Regions from separate parts of the Pseudomonas sp. GW821-FHT09E04 genome, predicted to be linked through region 2. Evidence: predicted binding sites of a transcription regulator. Region 2 holds the regulator's gene; each other region holds the start of a gene.

Region 1 (6,336 bases), on a different contig from region 2:
GAAGTCGTCGGAGAACACGCCGCCCTTGGTCAGGAACGCGCGGCCCTTGTCCAGCTCTTCCAGGGCTTCTTTCAGGCTGCCGCAAACTTGCGGGATCTCTTTCGCCTCTTCAGGCGGCAGGTCGTACAGGTTTTTGTCAGCAGCATCGCCTGGGTGGATCTTGTTCTGGATACCGTCCAGACCAGCCATCAGCAGCGCTGCGAAAGCCAGGTACGGGTTGGCAGCCGGATCCGGGAAACGTGCTTCGATACGACGGCCACGTGGGCTGTTGACGTAAGGAATACGGATCGAGGCGGAACGGTTGCGAGCCGAGTAGGCCAGCATCACCGGAGCTTCGAAACCTGGCACCAGACGCTTGTAGGAGTTGGTGGCCGGGTTGGTGAAGCCGTTCAGGGCCTTACCGTGCTTGATGATACCGCCGATGAAGTACAGGGCGGTTTCGGACAGGCCGGCATAGCCTTCGCCAGCGAAGGTGTTCTTGCCATCTTTGGCGATGGACATGTGAACGTGCATACCCGAACCGTTATCGCCGTACAGAGGCTTCGGCATGAAGGTCGCGGTGCGGCCATAGGCATCGGCCACGTTGTGTACAACGTATTTCAGAGTCTGAACTTCGTCAGCTTTCTTCACCAGGGTGTTGAACTTGACACCAATTTCGTTTTGACCGGCAGTTGCCACTTCGTGGTGGTGAACTTCAACGGTCTGACCCATCTCTTCCAGTGCGTTGCACATGGCGGTACGGATTTCGTGGTCGTGGTCGAACGGCGGAACCGGGAAGTAGCCGCCTTTCACGCCTGGACGGTGGCCTTTGTTGCCGCCTTCCACGTCCTGGTCGGACATCCACGAGCCTTGCTCGGAGTAGATCTTGAACATCGAGCCGGAGATGTCGGACTTGAACTTCACTTCGTCGAAGATGAAGAACTCAGGCTCTGGACCGGCGAATACGGTGTCACCGATACCGGTGGTCTTCAGGTATTCCTCGGCACGGTGGGCGATGGCGCGCGGGTCGCGATCGTAGCCTTGCATGGTCGACGGTTCGATGATGTCGCAGACCAGGATCAGGGTCGGCTCTTCGGTGAACGGGTCGAGAACGGCGGTTTCGTCGTCCGGCAGCAGGATCATGTCGGAGGCTTCGATGCCTTTCCAGCCAGCGATGGAGGAACCGTCGAACATCTTGCCAACTTCGAAGAAGTCGTCTTCCAGCGCATCGCGAGCCGGCATGGTCACGTGGTGCTGAGTGCCTTTGGTGTCCGTGAAGCGCAGATCAATCCACTTGACGTCATGATCTTTGATGAGTTGAACCGACTTCGACATAGTGTCCTCCGGGTGGCTTAGGGCTGGTAGTGGATGCCCTTAAATGTTGGTGATGCCGGCGCGAATACTCTGCCAAGGCAACCTGCCTCACAAGGGAGCAAATTGCATGCCAGTGCCCCAGCATGGGTTTTTTGCCCCAAATTCACGCTTATAAAGGTGCGAAGCGCATAAAGGGTGAAAATCTCGCCCTTTAATGTAGCGCTTTAAGTCGAAAATGACCCGTTTTGGTGCATGCAAAACCTTCTGCACATTAACTGGTTAAACCTTGAGCAATTTCCGCTATAATCCGCGCCCCCCTTTTTCGGCTGGCCCTGCGCGCGCTGTTTTCATGAAACTAATCGTAAAAGTCTTCCCCGAGATCACCATCAAAAGCCGACCTGTCCGGACGAAATTCATCCGCCAGCTGGCCAAGAACATCCGCACCGTGCTCCGCGACCTGGACCCGGCCGTGGTGGTGAACGGTGTGTGGGACAATCTCGAGCTGGAAACCCGCGTTACCGACCCCAAGGCCCTGAAAGAGATGGGCGAGCGCCTGACCTGCATGCCGGGCATCGCGCACTTTCTGCAGATCGACGAGTACCCGCTGGGCGACTTCGACGACATCACCGAGAAGTGCAAAGAGCACTACGGCGATGCACTGGCCGGGAAGATTTTCTCGGTGCGCTGCAAACGTGCGGGCAAGCATGCGTTCAGCTCGATGGACGTCGAAAAATACGTCGGCAGCAAGCTGCGCCGTGAGTGCGGTGCTGCCGGAATCGACTTGAAACAGCCGGAAATCGAAGTCCGCATCGAAGTTCGCGACAAACGGTTGTTTGTGATCCACAGCCAGCACAATGGCATCGGCGGCTACCCGCTCGGTGCGCTGGAGCAGACGCTGGTATTGATGTCCGGCGGCTTTGACTCGACGGTTGCCGCCTACCAGATCATGCGTCGCGGCCTGATGGCGCACTTCTGCTTCTTCAATCTGGGCGGTCGTGCCCACGAATTGGGCGTGATGGAAGTCGCGCATTTCATCTGGAAGAAGTACGGCAGCTCGCAACGCGTGCTATTTGTCAGTGTTCCGTTCGAAGAAGTGTTGGGCGAAATTCTCGGCAAAGTCGATAACAGTCATATGGGCGTCGTATTGAAGCGTATGATGTTGCGCGCGTCCTCGGCCATCGCCGAGCGTCTGCACATTGATGCGCTGGTCACCGGCGAGGCGATCTCCCAAGTGTCGAGCCAGACGCTGCCGAACCTGTCGGTGATCGACTGCGTGACCGACAAACTGGTCCTGCGTCCGCTGATCGTCGCCCACAAGCAGGACATCATCGACACGGCCAACGAGATCGGCACCGCCGATTTCGCCCGGCACATGCCGGAGTACTGCGGGGTCATTTCGGTCAATCCGAAGACCGCCGCCAAGCGTGGTCGCGTTGAGCACGAAGAGCAGGAATTCGACATGGCGGTGCTTGAGCGTGCGCTCGCAAACGCCAGACTGGTGCCGATCGATCGGGTGATCGACGAATTGGGCCAGGATTTGCAAATCGAAGAAGTCAGCGAAGCACTGGCCGGCCAGATCGTCATCGACATCCGTCACCCGGATGCCGCCGAGGATGAGCCGCTGGAGCTCGAGGGCATAGAAGTACAGACGATGCCGTTCTACGCAGTGAACGCTCGTTTCAAGGAGCTGGATCCGACTCGCCAGTACCTGCTGTATTGCGACAAAGGCGTGATGAGTCGCCTGCATGCTCACCATTTGCTCAGTGAGGGGCATGCCAATGTGCGCGTTTATCGACCGAGCTAAGTGCCCGGGGCTGTTTGCCTGTGGCCTGCGTCACCGGCCCCCCGACACCGCCGTCAAGCTGTAACGGCCATGCCGGACACTACTGCTAATCGCTGCCAAGACTTGTCAGCAAACCGAATCCTCTGATCGAGATACACAAGTGATCGAAAATCTACGCAACATCGCCATCATTGCCCACGTTGACCATGGTAAAACCACCCTGGTAGACAAACTCCTGCGTCAATCCGGCACTCTGGAGCGCAACGAGCTCAACGACGAGCGCGTGATGGACTCCAACGACCAGGAAAAAGAGCGCGGCATTACCATTCTGGCGAAAAACACCGCCATCAACTGGAACGGCTACCACATCAACATCGTGGACACCCCGGGCCACGCCGACTTCGGCGGCGAAGTTGAGCGCGTAATGTCCATGGTTGACTCCGTGCTGCTGCTGGTCGACGCTCAAGACGGCCCTATGCCGCAAACCCGTTTCGTGACCAAGAAGGCTTTCGAAGCCGGCCTGCGTCCAATCGTGGTCATCAACAAGGTTGACCGTCCGGGCGCGCGTCCTGACTGGGTTCTGGACCAGATCTTCGATCTGTTCGACAACCTGGGCGCTACCGAAGAACAACTGGACTTCCAGGTTGTTTACGCTTCGGCCCTGAACGGCATCGCCGGTCTGGACCACACCGCCATGGCGGAAGACATGACCCCGCTGTACCAAGCGGTAGTCGACCACGTTCCAGCTCCTGCTGTTGACCGTGACGGCCCGTTCCAGATGCAGATCTCCGCTCTGGACTACAACAGCTTCCTGGGTGTTATCGGTGTTGGCCGTATCGCTCGTGGTCGCGTCAAGCCGAACACTCCGGTTGTCGCTATCGACGCCAACGGCAAGCGCCGCAACGGCCGTATCCTGAAGCTGATGGGTCACCACGGTCTGCACCGCATCGACGTTGAAGAAGCAGCTGCCGGCGACATCGTCTGCATCAGCGGTTTCGACGAGCTGTTCATCTCCGACACCCTGTGCGACATCAACACCGTCGAGGCGATGAAGCCTCTGACCGTTGACGAGCCAACCGTTTCCATGACCTTCCAGGTAAACGACTCGCCATTCTGCGGTAAAGAAGGCAAGTTCGTGACCTCCCGTAACATCAAGGATCGTCTGGACAAAGAGCTGCTGTACAACGTTGCACTGCGCGTTGAAGAAGGCGACTCGGCTGACAAGTTCAAGGTTTCCGGCCGTGGTGAGCTGCACCTCTCGGTACTGATCGAAACCATGCGTCGCGAAGGCTTCGAGCTGGCCCTGGGCCGTCCTGAAGTGATCATCCGTGAAGTTGACGGCGTGAAGCAGGAACCGTTCGAAAACGTAACCATCGACATCCCTGAAGAATCGCAGGGCAAGGTCATGGAAGAGATGGGTCTGCGTAAAGGCGACCTGAGCAACATGGTGCCGGATGGCAAGGGCCGTGTTCGTCTGGAATACAACATCCCTGCTCGCGGTCTGATCGGTTTCCGTAACCAGTTCCTGACCCTGACCAACGGTGCTGGCATCCTGACCTCGATCTTCGATCGTTACGCTCCAGTGAAGTCGGGCCACATGTCCGGCCGTCAGAACGGCGTTCTGGTTTCGGTTGAAACCGGCAAGGCGCTGACCTACTCCCTGGAAACCCTGCAGGCTCGTGGCAAGCTGTTCGTAGAACACGGCCAGGAGATCTACAACGGTCAGATCGTTGGTCAGAACTCCCGCGACAACGACCTGGGTGTAAACCCAACCAAAGGCAAGAAGCTCGACAACATGCGTGCTTCGGGTAAAGACGAAACCATCGCTCTGGTTCCACCTGTTCGCTTCACCCTGGAACAGGCTCTGGAATACATCCAGGAAGACGAGCTGTGCGAAGTCACTCCTAAGTCCATCCGTCTTCGCAAGAAGATCCTGGACGAAAGCGAGCGTACCCGCGCTGCCAAGAAAGCCAAGGCGTAATTTAGCCCAGGCTTAAAAAAACGCCCCCGGTCGAGAGACCGGGGGCGTTTTTGTTTGTCCGGGGAAATGTGAATGGGCCTTGAAGATCAAGAGCCCCTCACCCTAGCCCTCTCCCGGGGGGAGAGGGAACCGATTGGGGGATGCTTAAGATTTACACCGACCTGATCTGGCGTTACCGAATCCATAATCGACTCGATTTTTCAGGTCGATGTATGACGCAAGACACCACGGTCGGCTCCCTCTCCCTCCGGGAGAGGGCTGGGGTGAGGGTCGGCTTTTAGAACTTCTCAATCGCCCGGAAATTCTGCACCCGCTCCACTTCCTTCGGCTTGTACGCGCAATACCCCGGACGCGGACCGATTTTCGGGTGGTTGCGGCAGGTGTCCGGGCGCTTGTCATAAATGGTGCACAGCCGGCTCTTACGATCCAGGTAGTAGCAATCGTTGTTGCTCATGCGTTGCAGGGTGAAGATCCCCGACTTCTGGTTGAAGCGTTCCACCAGGCCTTCCTTTTGCAGGCGCTTGGCGATGTTCTTCGGCGGGTCGCCCAGTTCGAACTCGTCGACCACACCGATACGCACCAGATCCTTGATCTTGACCTCGACCGGCAGCGTGCAGCAGCTGGACATGCACGATCCGCACATCGGGGCCGAATATTTGGCCCAGGTATCGAGACGGTCGATCTCGGCTGCGGCGATCAGGTTGGGCTTCATCATCGGGGTTTACCAGGCATGTGCATCAGGGCGCGCGATCATACCGGGACTGGTGGATTTTTGAACAACCTTTCGCCAGATTTTTTCTTCCTGCCGCCACCAGGACTGACAATTCGGCACGGCCCCTGCATTCATTCAGGCATTCGCCAGGGTAGTGCCGGACGAACGCTCACTCTCAGGAAAAACTGCCGAACCAGAGCCAACACCGTCGGTCAGACCGTCTAGGCTCTGACAATTCCCCGCTCGCTCGAGGTCCTATCGATGACTCAAGAACCACTAGTTCGCGAAGCAGAGGTGGCCGCATTCCGCGACGCCGTCCTGACCAAACTCACCTACGCGGTGGGCAAAGACCCGGATCACGCCTTTGACCATGACTGGTTCGAAGCCATCGCCCTGGCGGCGCGCGATCACATGGTCGAGCACTGGATGGACCACACCCGGCAGATCTACCGCAAAGGTCAGAAGCGGGTGTATTACCTTTCGCTGGAATTCCTCATCGGTCGTTTGCTGTACGACAGCCTGAGCAACCTCGGTCTGCTCGACGTCGCCCGTGAAGCATTGACCGAA
Region 2 (6,336 bases):
CAGCAGCCGCAGCTTGATGGTGTCGCGCAACTGGTACAGGTTCAGATTGGTGGTGTTGACCTTCAGGTCGGCCAGATCGGCGATCGGGCCCAGCAGGGCCGTTTCATCGTTGATGGCTTCTGCCAGCGAACGATTGGCGCTGCTCAGCGGGTGGCGACGACGGGTTTCCGAAAAGCGCTTGAGCAGGGTTTCTTCATCGGCGTCCAGATACAGGACGTCGCACTGGATGTGCCGGCTGCGGACCTCTTCAAGCAACTCCGGAAAGCGCGAGAGATGACTGGGCAGATTGCGCGCATCGATCGATACCGCGACCAGTGGCTGAGGCAGTTCCGTATGAATCAGTGCGCGCTCCGCCAGTTCCGGGAGCAGGCCGGCCGGCAAATTGTCGATGCAGTAGTAGCCGTTGTCCTCGAGGACATCCAGAGCGGTACTTTTGCCCGAGCCGGAGCGGCCACTGACGATGATCAAGCGCATGTTTAGTGCCCGTTTTGCTCGTCCAGGACAACCTGATACAAGGCTTCGTTGGTGGTGGCGCGACGCAATTTTTCGCGTACGTCCTTGCGGTCGAGCATGCTGGCGATCTGGCGCAGCAGTTCCAGGTGCGCATCGGTGGCGGCTTCCGGGACCAGCAGCACGAACAGCAGGTCGACCGGTGCACCATCGATGGCGTCGAAATCGATGGGTGCTTCAAGGTGCATCAAGGCGCTGATGGGGGATTCGCAACCCTTGAGGCGGCAATGGGGAATGGCGATGCCGTTGCCAAAACCGGTCGAGCCGAGTTTTTCACGGGCAATCAGTGCCTCGAAGACATCTTGCATCTCCAGATCCGGTACTTCCCGGGCGATCAGGTTGGCAATTTGTTCGAGGGCTTTCTTTTTGCTGCCGCCCGGCACGTTCACGAGGGAACGGCCGGGGGTCAGGATGCTTTCAAGTCGGATCATGGGGGTGGGGGTTATCGACCGGTAGCGCCCTGAAGCAGGCTCTGGGTCTTTTCCTTATGCTTTTTGAGTTGTTTATCAAGCTTGTCGGTCAGCGCGTCGATCGCTGCGTACATATCGGTATGTTCCGCGTTTGCGACGACCTCGTTACCGGGAATATGCAGCGTGGCTTCGATTTTCTGCTTCAGCTTCTCGACGCACATCGTGACTTGCACGTTGGTGATCTTGTCGAAATGCCCCTCAAGCCTCTTGAGCTTTTGCTCAACGTACTCACGGAGAGGTTGGGTAACTTCCAGTTGGTGTCCACTGATGTTGACTTGCATACAGCTTCTCCTTCGTTGCCAGTGCATAAAGCGGCAGGCCGAAGAGCCTGCCACTGGAACGCTGTAACGTGGCTTACATCAACCGCTTGCGTTCGCTCGAAGGCGCGATCCCGAGGGATTCGCGGTACTTGGCGACGGTGCGGCGAGCCACCTGAATGCCTTGTGCCTCCAGTAAACCAGCGATCTTGCTGTCACTCAACGGCTTTTTCTGATTTTCCGCGGCAACCAGTTTCTTGATGATCGCGCGGATCGCCGTGGACGAGCATTCGCCGCCTTCGGAGGTGCTGACGTGGCTGGAGAAAAAGTATTTCAGTTCATAAATGCCCCGGGGGGTATGCATGAATTTTTGCGTGGTCACCCGGGAAATCGTCGACTCGTGCATGCCCACCGCTTCGGCGATGTCATGCAGCACGAGAGGCTTCATGGCTTCGTCGCCGTATTCAAGAAAGCCGCGCTGATGCTCGACGATCTGGGTGGCCACTTTCATCAGGGTTTCGTTGCGGCTCTGCAGGCTCTTGATGAACCAGCGGGCTTCTTGCAACTGATTGCGCATGAAGGTGTTGTCGGCGCTGGTGTCGGCGCGGCGCACGAAACCGGCGTACTGGGCGTTGACCCGCAGGCGCGGCACCGATTCCTGGTTCAGTTCGACCAGCCAGCGCTCGTTGTCCTTGCGCACGATGACGTCAGGCACCACGTATTCGGCTTCGGTGGATTCGATCTGCGAGCCGGGGCGCGGGTTGAGGCTCTGCACCAGTTCGATGACCTGGCGCAGTTCATCTTCCTTGAGCTTCATGCGGCGCATCAGCTGGCTGTAGTCGCGGCTGCCGAGCAGGTCGATGTAATCGGTGACCAGACGCTTGGCTTCCGCCAGCCAAGGAGTCTTGGCCGACAGCTGGCGCAATTGCAGCAGCAGGCATTCGCCCAGGTTGCGTGCGCCAATGCCGGCAGGTTCGAATTGCTGGATGCGGTGCAGGACGGCTTCGATCTCGTCCAGCTCGATGTCGAGCTCCGGATCGAAGGCGTCGAGAATTTCTTCGAGGGTTTCGTCGAGGTAGCCCTGATTGTTGATGCAGTCGATCAGGGTGACGGCGATCAGGCGATCGGTGTCGGACATCGGCGCCAGGTTCAGCTGCCACAGCAGGTGGCTTTGCAGGCTCTCGCCGGCGGAGGTACGGGTGGTGAAGTCCCACTCGTCGTCATCGCTGCTCGGCAGGCTGCTGGCGCTGGTCTGGTAGACGTCTTCCCAGGCGGTGTCGACGGGGAGTTCGTTGGGGATTCGCTCGTTCCATTCGCCATCCTCTAGATTGTCGACCGTCGGTGCGGTCTCCTGATAGGAGGGTTCCTGGATCTCGGTGTTGGGCTTCTGTTCGGCGTTGTCGGCCATGGGATCGGAGTTGTCGAAGTCGTCGCCGTCTTCCTGGCGTTCGAGCATCGGATTGGATTCCAGAGCCTCCTGGATTTCCTGTTGCAGATCCAGGGTCGACAATTGGAGCAGGCGGATGGCCTGTTGCAGCTGCGGTGTCATCGTCAGCTGCTGGCCCATTCTCAAGACTAGCGATGGTTTCATGGCAGGGGCTTAACACCTTATTCGCCGGCGCTATGCGCCATCCACTACAGGGCGCCGAAGCGCCAAACTTAAGCAAATTATATGCCTGAAACTGTCGTGTTTGCCTAGAGCGCTGTAACAATAAAAGCGTATAAAAGTGCGCTTCAACGTTACAGCACCCGGACGGCTGGTCGAATGCTGTCGCGCTTACAGGCGGAACTCGTGACCCAGATACACTTCCTTCACCAGATCGTTGGCGAGGATGGTCGCGGAGTCGCCTTCGGCGATCAGTTGGCCGTCATTGACGATGTAGGCCGTTTCGCAGATATCCAGCGTCTCGCGGACGTTGTGGTCGGTGATCAACACACCGATGCCCTTGGCCTTGAGGTGGTGAATGATCTGCTTGATGTCACCCACGGAGATCGGGTCGACACCGGCGAACGGTTCGTCGAGCAGAATGAACTTCGGTGCAGTGGCCAGTGCGCGGGCGATTTCCACCCGGCGACGCTCACCACCGGACAGGCTCATGCCGAGGTTGTCGCGGATGTGGCTGATGTGGAATTCCTGCAGCAGGCTTTCCAGCTCCTTGCGACGACCGGCCTTGTCGAGCTCCTGGCGGGTCTCGAGGATGGCCATGATGTTGTCGGCCACCGACAGTTTGCGAAAGATCGACGCTTCCTGTGGCAGATAGCCGATACCGGCCTTGGCGCGACCGTGCATCGGCTGGTGGCTGACGTCCAGGTCGTCGATCAGCACGCGACCCTGATCGGCCTGCACCAGGCCGACGATCATGTAGAAGCAGGTGGTCTTGCCGGCGCCGTTGGGGCCGAGCAGGCCGACGATCTGACCGCTGTCGATCGACAGGCTGACATCGCGCACGACCTGGCGGCTTTTATAGGCCTTGGCCAGGTGCTGAGCTTTCAGAGTTGCCATTACTGGGATTTCTCGTCGGTTTTCTTCTTCGGCTGGATCACCATGTCAATGCGCGGACGCGCTTCGGTGACCTTGTTGCCGGTGGCACGACCCGCGCTGGCCAGCTTTTTCACCGTGTCATAGACGATTTTCTCGCCCTGAGTGGTGTTGTTGTCCTTGTCGACGACTTTCGCCTTGTCGATCAGTACAACGCGGTTTTGCGCGGCGTGGTACTGGATGGTCACGCCCCAGCCCTGTACAGGCTTGGTGTCGCCAGCCGTCTGCAACTGCTCGAAGTAGGCAAGGTTGCCCACCGAGGTCACGACGTCGATATCGCCGGTCGGGGTGCGGGTGATGGTCACGGTGTTGCCTTTGACGATCATCGAACCCTGAGTGATGATCACGTCACCTTTATAGGTGGCAACGCCATTCTTGTCGTCCAGCTGGGCATCGTCGGCCTGAATGCGGATTGGCTGCTCTTGATCGTTCGGCAGAGCCCAGGCGCTCACGCTTCCCAGTGCTGCGCCCAGACTGAGCAAAATAGGGAGGGTTTTAACGAGCCTCATACTGTCCTCTTACGTTCGATAGCAGGTGTATCCTGCTTTCCTTCAAATACGCTTTCATTCCCACGCCGGTCGATACACCGCCAGCGCCGTCGATTCTAACGGGTTGCTGGGTCTGCGCATATTGTTGCTGCGGGAACACTGTCATGCGAGTGGAGGTGATCAGGGTGTCGCGGTTCTTTTCATCGGTGCGCTTGACGCGAACCGAGTCGATCAGCTCGACCTCGGTGCCACCGGAATTCACTTCACCGCGCTCGCTGGTCACGTGCCATGGGAAGTCGGTGCCGCGATACATGTTCAGGTCGGGCTTGGTGACCAGTGTAATGTCGGTCGCCTTGACGTGCTCGGCCTTGTCGGAAGTCATTTCGTACTGCACCTTGCCGTCTTCCAGGTATTGCAAGGTGTGGGTGTTGGTCGCGTACCAGTCGATCGGGCTCTCTTCTGCCGAGACAGGAGGCTTGTCGAGGAAGCGTTCCGGGCTGATGTTCCAGTAGCCGACCGCGCCGAAAATGGCCGCGATGCAACCGAACAGCAGTATGTTGCGAAACTTTTTGCTAAACATGGTTTGACTCACAAATACGCGTTATTGGCGGCATCGAGGCTGCCCTGGGCGCGCAGGATCAGTTCGCAGAATTCACGGGCGGCACCCTCGCCACCACGGGCCTGAGTGACGCCATGGGCGTGCTCGCGCACAAAAGCGGCAGCGTTGGCCACCGCCATCCCCAGCCCCACCCGGCGAATCACCGGCAGGTCGGGCAGATCGTCGCCGAGATAGGCGACCTGTTCATAGCTTAGGCCCAGTTGCTCGAGAAGGCCGTCGAGGACGACGAGTTTGTCTTCACGGCCCTGAAACAGGTGCGGAATGCCCAGGTTTTTCGCCCGGCGTTCGACCACCGGGGTCTTGCGACCACTGATGATGGCCGTTTGCACGCCGGCGTTCATCAACATCTTGATGCCCTGGCCGTCGAGCGTATTGAAGGTCTTGAACTCGCTGCCGTCTTCAAGGAAGTACAGGCGCCCGTCGGTGAGGACGCCGTCGACGTCGAAAACCGCCAGTTTGATGGCTTTGCCGCGTTGCAGCAGATCGGTGCTCATTTACATCACTCCTGCGCGCAGCAGGTCGGAGAGGTTGAAGGCGCCGATCGGGCGATCGTCCTCATCCACGACGACAAGCGCGTTGATTCGATGGTCTTCCATGATTTTCAGGGCCTCGGCGGCGAGCATTTCGGCGCGGGCGGTCTTGCCGTGCACGGTCATCACCTGGTCGATGGTGGCGCTGCGTATATCAATGCTGCGATCCAGCGTGCGGCGCAAGTCGCCGTCGGTGAAGATCCCGGCGAGTTTGCCGTTGGCTTCAAGAATCACGGTCATGCCCAGACCCTTGCGGGTCATTTCCATCAGTGCGTCCTTGAGCAGGGTGCCGCGTTGTACCTGCGGCAGCTCCTGGCCGGCGTGCATGACGTTTTCCACTTTCAGCAGCAGGCGTCGGCCCAGTGCGCCACCCGGGTGGGAAAAGGCGAAATCTTCGGCGGTGAAGCCGCGGGCTTCCAGCAGCGCCACGGCCAGGGCATCGCCCATGACCAGTGCGGCGGTGGTCGAGGAGGTCGGCGCCAGGTTCAGCGGGCAGGCTTCGTGCTCGACGTGAACGTTGAGATTGACCTCGGCCGCTTTTGCCAGAGGCGATTGCGGGTTGCCGGTCACGCTGATCAGCTGGATGCCTAGGCGCTTGATCAGCGGCAGCAGGGTGACGATTTCGTTGGTGGAGCCGGAGTTCGACAGGGCCAGGATCACGTCGTCACGGGTGATCATGCCCATGTCGCCATGGCTGGCTTCGGCCGGGTGCACGAAAAATGCCGGGGTGCCGGTGCTGGCCAGGGTCGCGGCAATCTTGTTGCCGATGTGCCCGGACTTGCCCATGCCGACCACGACGACACGGCCCTTGCTGGCCAGAATCATCTCGCAAGCGCGTACGAAATCGGCGTCGATATGGGGCAACAAGCCTTGTACGGCTTCCACTTCGAGGCGGATGGTGCGTTGTGCCGATTGAATCAGGT
Region 3 (6,336 bases), on a different contig from region 2:
ATCAGTTGCAATAAAGTAGTGTCGTGCATGGCTGGCCTTGGGTTTTAAGCGTCCAAAAGCCTGGCGCTGACCGAGGCCTAGCGCTGGGCTTCGAAGTTGAGCAGTTTGCTGGCTACACGGTTGCTGTCGACTTTATAGCTGCCATCGGCAATCGCTGCTTTCAACTCGGCCACGCGGGCTTTGTCGACGGCAGGCTGATCGCGCAGCTTGTCAGTGACCTTCTGCAACTGTTGAGCCTCATTGCTGAGGTGTACCGATTCCCCGCTTTTTGCGGTACTGGCCTGTTCGGCCGGGGTATTCAGCGTCGCGGAAGTACCGGTTTCGGCGGTTTCCTTAGGCGTGCTGGTACGTGTACTGCCCGTAAGTGACGAGGAGCTGTTCAAACGGCTGAAATCGATGACCATGTTAAAAACCTCTGGGAATTTGGACGCTTGCCATGTTCTCGGCCATCCCCTGGAAAACTTTAGGCTCTTTTACCAATGAGCCTGCATGCGCCGCACAGATCCTGCTGCGGCACAGTTTAGGGAACAGCTCAGGTTGGCGCCAGTTTTCTGCGCGATCCCTCACGAGGCTTTTCTGTCATTGCTCCAATCGTTGCTCACATTGCCACTTCCACCTGGCCCGGCGCCATGACCTGCGCCTTGATGACCCGTTGGGAATTGAGGTTTTTCACTCGAATCTGTTCTTTCAGGCCACCGTTGGACAGGGCCTCGCCCGGCATGCGCACGGAGAGCGTGCCGCTGCGGGCGGTAATCACCACTTGATCGCCTTTGCGAACGACTTCCGCCTGTTCCAGATGCACCAGGGTAATTACTTGGTCGGCGACCGTTGGTCGGGTTAATTTTTGCCCGATCGCCTCATCCACCGACGTCAGGAAGCCCTGGTTGATCAGGCTCACATCATGCTCGCGCAGGGTCACGTCCTGAGGCTCGATGATGCCGGCGCGCTTGAGCGGGCGAGTGGTGGTCACGACCGGGCGAAACAGGCGGACTTGAGCGGGTACGAACACGGTCCAGGGGGAGGCGCCTTCGCAGCGAACCTTGACGGTTACGCGTCCCAAAGGACGTGCCGGGCTCTCCAGCGACGCTGTCAATTCCTTGTCGCACATAGGCATGTGCATGCGCGGATCGAGCTGCTTGACCTCGATTTCATAACGCCCTTCCGTTTGACTGGTAGCCAGATAGTCTTCTACGGTGAATTCAAGAAAGCCCTGAGTGACGCCGATAAGCATGTCAGGCAAGGTAACCGCATCAGCAATGGCAGGGCTGCCCGCGAAAAACAGGCAAGCGGCAGACATCGCGCAAAGTCCTCTGCGAAGGGGGGATGTCAGGCGTCGGAAAAATGTCGTTTGAATGTTCATAAGAGTTAAAAAGCAAGCGCCGTGCCGTTTAGCAATGAATGTGCGTCGCAACAACACTTGGCGTTGGTGTAGGAGTCTGGGCATGGCTGGTGTAATGGATTCGGTGAACCAGCGCACGCAACTGGTGGGGCAGAATCGCCTGGAGCTGTTGTTGTTCCGTCTCGACGGCCAGCAACTCTACGGGATCAACGTGTTCAAGGTTCGGGAAGTGCTGCAGTGCCCGCAACTGACGCTGATGCCCAAGTCCAGTCCTGTCGTGTGCGGGGTGGCGAATATCCGGGGGGCGACCATTCCGATCCTTGATCTGGCAATGGCAACCGGCTCCGGGGCGTTGAAAGACAAGAACAGTCCGTTCGTGATCATCACGGAATACAACACCAAGACCCAGGGTTTCCTGGTGCGCTCGGTGGAACGTATCGTCAACATGAACTGGGAAGAGATCCATCCGCCACCCAAGGGGACCGGTCGTGATCATTACCTGACCGCTGTGACTCGGGTGGACAATCAGTTAGTCGAAATCATCGACGTCGAGAAGGTGCTGGCGGAAGTCGCACCGACACCGGAAGCGATTTCGGTCGGCGTGGTGGATGTCGAGACCCAGAGCAAGGCGCTGTCTCTGCGGGTGCTGACGGTCGATGACTCGTCGGTGGCGCGCAAGCAGGTGACGCGTTGCCTGCAGACGGTTGGCGTTGAAGTGGTGGCGCTGAACGACGGCAAGCAGGCGCTGGATTACCTGCGCAAGCTGGTCGATGAGGGCAAGAAGCCGGAAGAAGAGTTCCTGATGATGATCTCCGACATCGAAATGCCGGAGATGGACGGGTACACCCTGACGGCCGAAATCCGCAGCGACCCTCGCATGCAAAAGCTTCATATCATCCTGCATACTTCGTTGTCGGGTGTGTTCAACCAGGCGATGGTCAAGAAGGTCGGTGCCGATGACTTCCTGGCCAAATTCCGTCCTGATGACCTGGCATCCCGGGTAGTCGACCGGATCAAAGCAGCAGATATCAGCTAGGGACTTTTCGTCCCTGGCGGTCAACACGATTTAAGAGGCGGCATCATTTGTCTACGGGTAATTTGGATTTCGAACAGTTCCGGGTCTTCCTGGAAAAAGCCTGTGGCATTTTGCTCGGTGAAAACAAGCAGTACCTGGTCTCGAGCCGTCTCAACAAACTGATGGAGCAGCAAGGCATCAAGTCCCTGGGTGAGCTGGTACAGCGCATCCAGACCCAGCCGCGCAGCGGTTTGCGCGAGCAGGTGGTCGATGCCATGACGACCAACGAAACCCTGTGGTTTCGCGACACCTATCCGTTTGAAGTCTTGAAGAACAAGGTGCTGCCCGAAGCGATCAAGGCTGCTCCCAACCAGCGTCTGCGGATCTGGTCGGCGGCGTGCTCGTCGGGTCAGGAACCCTATTCGCTGTCGATGTCGATCGACGAGTTCGAACGGACCAACATCGGTCAGTTGAAAATGGGCGTACAGATCGTTGCCACGGATCTGTCCGGCAGCATGCTGACCAACTGCAAGACCGGCGAGTACGACAGCCTGGCGATCGGTCGCGGCTTGTCCGCCGATCGTCTGCAGCGCTACTTCGACCCGAAAGGGCCGGGGCGCTGGGTGATCAAGGCGCCGATCAAGAACCGGGTGGAGTTCCGCTCGTTCAACTTGCTCGACAGCTACGCAAGCCTTGGCAAGTTCGACATCGTGTTCTGCCGCAACGTGCTGATCTACTTCTCCGCCGAGGTGAAGAAAGACATCCTGTTGCGTATCCACAGCACGCTGAAGCCGGGCGGTTATCTGTTCCTCGGCGCTTCCGAAGCGCTGAACGGTTTGCCGGACCATTACCAGATGGTCCAGTGCAGCCCGGGGATCATTTACCAGGCGAAGTGATTGGCACCGGCAACACAAAAAACGGGAGTCCTCAGGGGCTCCCGTTTTTTTATGCCTGACCGTTTTTGCAGTGACGGCAAGCGGCAGAAAAGCGGCATCCGGCGGAAACCCGTTGCCGCTTTTCTGGCATTGCCGCATTGCCGATCACCTGCAAAGCCCCGGAATCCGGGGCTTTTTAAAACTGGCACGACGCTTGCTATAACCCAGTTACGAAAAACCCGGTCACCTGAAGGTTCCCGACATGAGCATCAGCTTCGATAAAGCGCTCGGAATTCACGAAAAAGCCCTGGGCTTCCGCGCCCAGCGTGCCGAAGTCCTGGCCAACAACATCGCCAACGCCGACACCCCGAACTACAAGGCTCGGGATCTGGAGTTCTCCAAAGTGCTCGAGGCACAGAGCCAGAAGAACGCCAACGGCACTATCGCCCTGAACATGACCAACAGCCGTCACATCGAAGCTGAAGGCCTGGGCAATGGCGACGAGTCGCTGATGTATCGCACGCCGATGCAGCCGTCGATCGACCAGAACACCGTTGATGCCCAACTGGAACAGTCGAACTACGCGGAAAACGCCGTCGGCTTCCAGGCCAGCTTCACGCTGCTCAACAGCAAATTCAAAGGGCTGGTGTCAGCCCTGCGCGGAGAGTAATCCATGTCCCTGTCCAGCGTTTTCAACATTGCCGGCAGCGGCATGAGCGCACAGACCACGCGTTTGAACACCGTGGCTTCGAACATCGCCAACGCCGAAACCGTCTCGTCGAGCATCGACCAGACCTATCGCGCCCGTCACCCGGTGTTCGCCACCATGTTCCAGGGCGGCCAGAGCGGCGGCAGCAACTCGCTGTTCCAGAACCAGGACGCGGCCGGCCAGGGCGTGCAGGTCATGGGCGTGGTCGAAGACCAGAGCAACCTCGAAGCGCGCTACGAGCCGAACCATCCGGCCGCCGACGCCAAGGGCTACGTCTACTACCCGAACGTCAACGTGGTGGAAGAAATGGCTGACATGATTTCCGCGAGCCGTTCGTTCCAGACCAACGCCGAAATGATGAACACGGCCAAAACCATGATGCAGAAGGTACTGACCCTCGGTCAGTAATAAGGGGCGACTGCCATGAGTGTTTCCGATACCACCAGCAGCCTGAGCATGAAGGACATCCTGGCGAACTCGTCGAAAAAGACCAGTTCGACAACCGATGGCATTGCTTCGGCCACTAACAGTTCCACCGGCGGCCAGGCCCTGGGCAAGGACGCGTTCCTGCAATTGCTGGTAACCCAGCTGAAAAACCAGAACCCGCTCGACCCGCAGGACAACAGCGCATTCGTTGCCCAGTTGGCGCAGTTCAGCAGCCTCGAGGGTATTACTACCCTCAACAGCACCGTGAGTTCGCTGGCCGGCAATTACAACTCGTCGCAAGCCCTGCAGGCTTCTTCGCTGGTCGGTCGCAACGTGATCGTGCAGACCAACTCGGTCCAGCTCGACGATCCGAGCAAAGGCATGACCGGTTCGGTCACCGTTCCGTCGTCGATTGCCGGCGGCACCGTCAGCATCACCGACAGCAGCGGCACGATTGTTCGCACCCTCGATCTGGGCAGTCGCGCCGCAGGCGCCGCGAGCTTCACCTGGGACGGCAAGGACAAGGACGGCAACCTGGTCAAGACCGGTACCTATACCGTCAAGGCCAACGCATCGATCAACGGCACCGCGACCGATATGGCGACCTACCTGCCGGCCACCGTCACCAGCGTGACGATCAGCCAGACCGGCGGCGAGCTGATGCTCAACCTGTCCGGCAAGGGCACCGTTGCCCTGTCCAAAGTACAAACCATTGGTATATAGAGCCGACTAACCGGCACAAAGGAGTGGAATATGTCTTTCAATATCGGCCTTAGCGGTCTCTATGCAGCCAACAAGCAACTGGACGTGACCGGCAACAACATCGCCAACGTCGCGACCGCCGGTTTCAAATCGTCTCGCGCAGAATTCGAAGACGTCTACTCGGCGACTCGCCTGGGTAGCGGCAGCAAGGTCATCGGCAACGGCGTGCGCCTGGCCAACGTTTCCCAGCAGTTCACCCAGGGTGACATCAACAACACCGGTAACGTGCTGGACATGGGCATCAACGGCTCCGGTTTCTTCACCATGAGCAACAACGGCTCGATTTCCTATACCCGTGCCGGTACGTTCAAGGTCGACGACAAGGGTTTCATCACCAACACCGACTACACCTCGCGCCTGCAAGGTTATGGTGTGGATGCCAACGGCAAGGTCATCAACGGCGTACTGACCGACCTGAAGATCGACACCTCGAACCTGGCACCGAAGTCCACTTCGCTGGTGACTTCGACTATCAACCTGAACTCGACCGCTCCGGTGATCGACGACACGGTTCCAGCCGGCAAATTCGACCCGACCAACCTGGCGACCTACACCAAGTCGTTCAGCACCCCGATCTATGACAGCCAGGGCAACATGCACCCGATGGATCAGTACGTGGTGAAAACCGGTGCCAACACCTGGAAGGTCTACACCCTGGTCGACGGTCGCAACCCGGACGCTACCGGCAGTGATCCGAAAACCACCGCCCCGGTGCCTTCGACCATGACCTTCGACTCTGCTGGCAAGCTGACTCAGGTCAGCACTCTGCCTGGTCCGGTGATCAGCAGTGACCTGAAGATCACCGGTTGGGTACCAGGCAATGTCGTCAACGGCACCTTCAAGCCTAACGGTGCAGCAGCAAACCCGGCCGGCATCACCATTTCGATGGCCAGTACCACTCAGTACAACGCCGACACCGCGCGCTCGATCCCGACTCAGGACGGCTATGCCACTGGCCAGATCACTAACCTGACCATCGACGGCACCGGTACCCTGTTCGCAAACTTCAGCAACAACCAGAACAAGGCCATCGGCCAGGTTGCGCTGGCCAGCTTCACCAACGAACAAGGCCTGCAAGCGATCGGCGGCACCAGCTGGAAGGAAACCTTCGCGTCGGGCATTCCGGGTTATGACGCTCCGGAAACCGGCACTCTGGGCTCCATCCAGTCCAACTCGCTGGAAGAGTCCAACGTTAACCTGACCAACGAAC

Evidence for each region. Region 2 encodes sigma-54, which starts transcription at its own class of promoters, with help from an activator protein. Its sites were predicted from a motif close to ANTGGCATNNANNTTGCTNT; they were not measured.
Region 1: a site for sigma-54 is predicted at 1,409-1,428, ahead of glnA (glutamate--ammonia ligase). Genes of this name have one in related genera too.
Region 3: a site for sigma-54 is predicted at 3,431-3,450, ahead of flgB (flagellar basal body rod protein FlgB). Genes of this name have one in related genera too.

The regions. Positions count from the first base shown of each region.
Region 1 is NZ_JBWKOR010000005.1:402,940-409,275, reverse strand. Features, by position in the region: gene glnA (glutamate--ammonia ligase) at 1-1,314, opposite strand, end outside; gene thiI (tRNA uracil 4-sulfurtransferase ThiI) at 1,643-3,097, shown strand; gene typA (translational GTPase TypA) at 3,237-5,057, shown strand; gene AC07N4_RS20565 (YkgJ family cysteine cluster protein) at 5,335-5,772, opposite strand; gene AC07N4_RS20560 (glycogen/starch/alpha-glucan phosphorylase) at 6,031-6,336, shown strand, end outside.
Region 2 is NZ_JBWKOR010000002.1:858,192-864,527, reverse strand. Features, by position in the region: gene rapZ (RNase adapter RapZ) at 1-474, opposite strand, end outside; gene ptsN (PTS IIA-like nitrogen regulatory protein PtsN) at 477-941, opposite strand; gene hpf (ribosome hibernation-promoting factor, HPF/YfiA family) at 953-1,261, opposite strand; gene AC07N4_RS10425 (RNA polymerase factor sigma-54) at 1,335-2,828, opposite strand; gene lptB (LPS export ABC transporter ATP-binding protein) at 3,015-3,740, opposite strand; gene lptA (lipopolysaccharide transport periplasmic protein LptA) at 3,740-4,285, opposite strand; gene lptC (LPS export ABC transporter periplasmic protein LptC) at 4,272-4,844, opposite strand; gene AC07N4_RS10405 (KdsC family phosphatase) at 4,853-5,377, opposite strand; gene AC07N4_RS10400 (KpsF/GutQ family sugar-phosphate isomerase) at 5,378-6,336, opposite strand, start outside.
Region 3 is NZ_JBWKOR010000006.1:411,488-417,823, forward strand. Features, by position in the region: gene AC07N4_RS23595 (flagella synthesis protein FlgN) at 1-29, opposite strand, end outside; gene flgM (flagellar biosynthesis anti-sigma factor FlgM) at 78-404, opposite strand; gene flgA (flagellar basal body P-ring formation chaperone FlgA) at 599-1,360, opposite strand; gene AC07N4_RS23610 (chemotaxis protein CheV) at 1,443-2,375, shown strand; gene cheR (protein-glutamate O-methyltransferase CheR) at 2,423-3,250, shown strand; gene flgB (flagellar basal body rod protein FlgB) at 3,492-3,899, shown strand; gene flgC (flagellar basal body rod protein FlgC) at 3,903-4,346, shown strand; gene flgD (flagellar hook assembly protein FlgD) at 4,362-5,087, shown strand; gene flgE (flagellar hook protein FlgE) at 5,118-6,336, shown strand, end outside.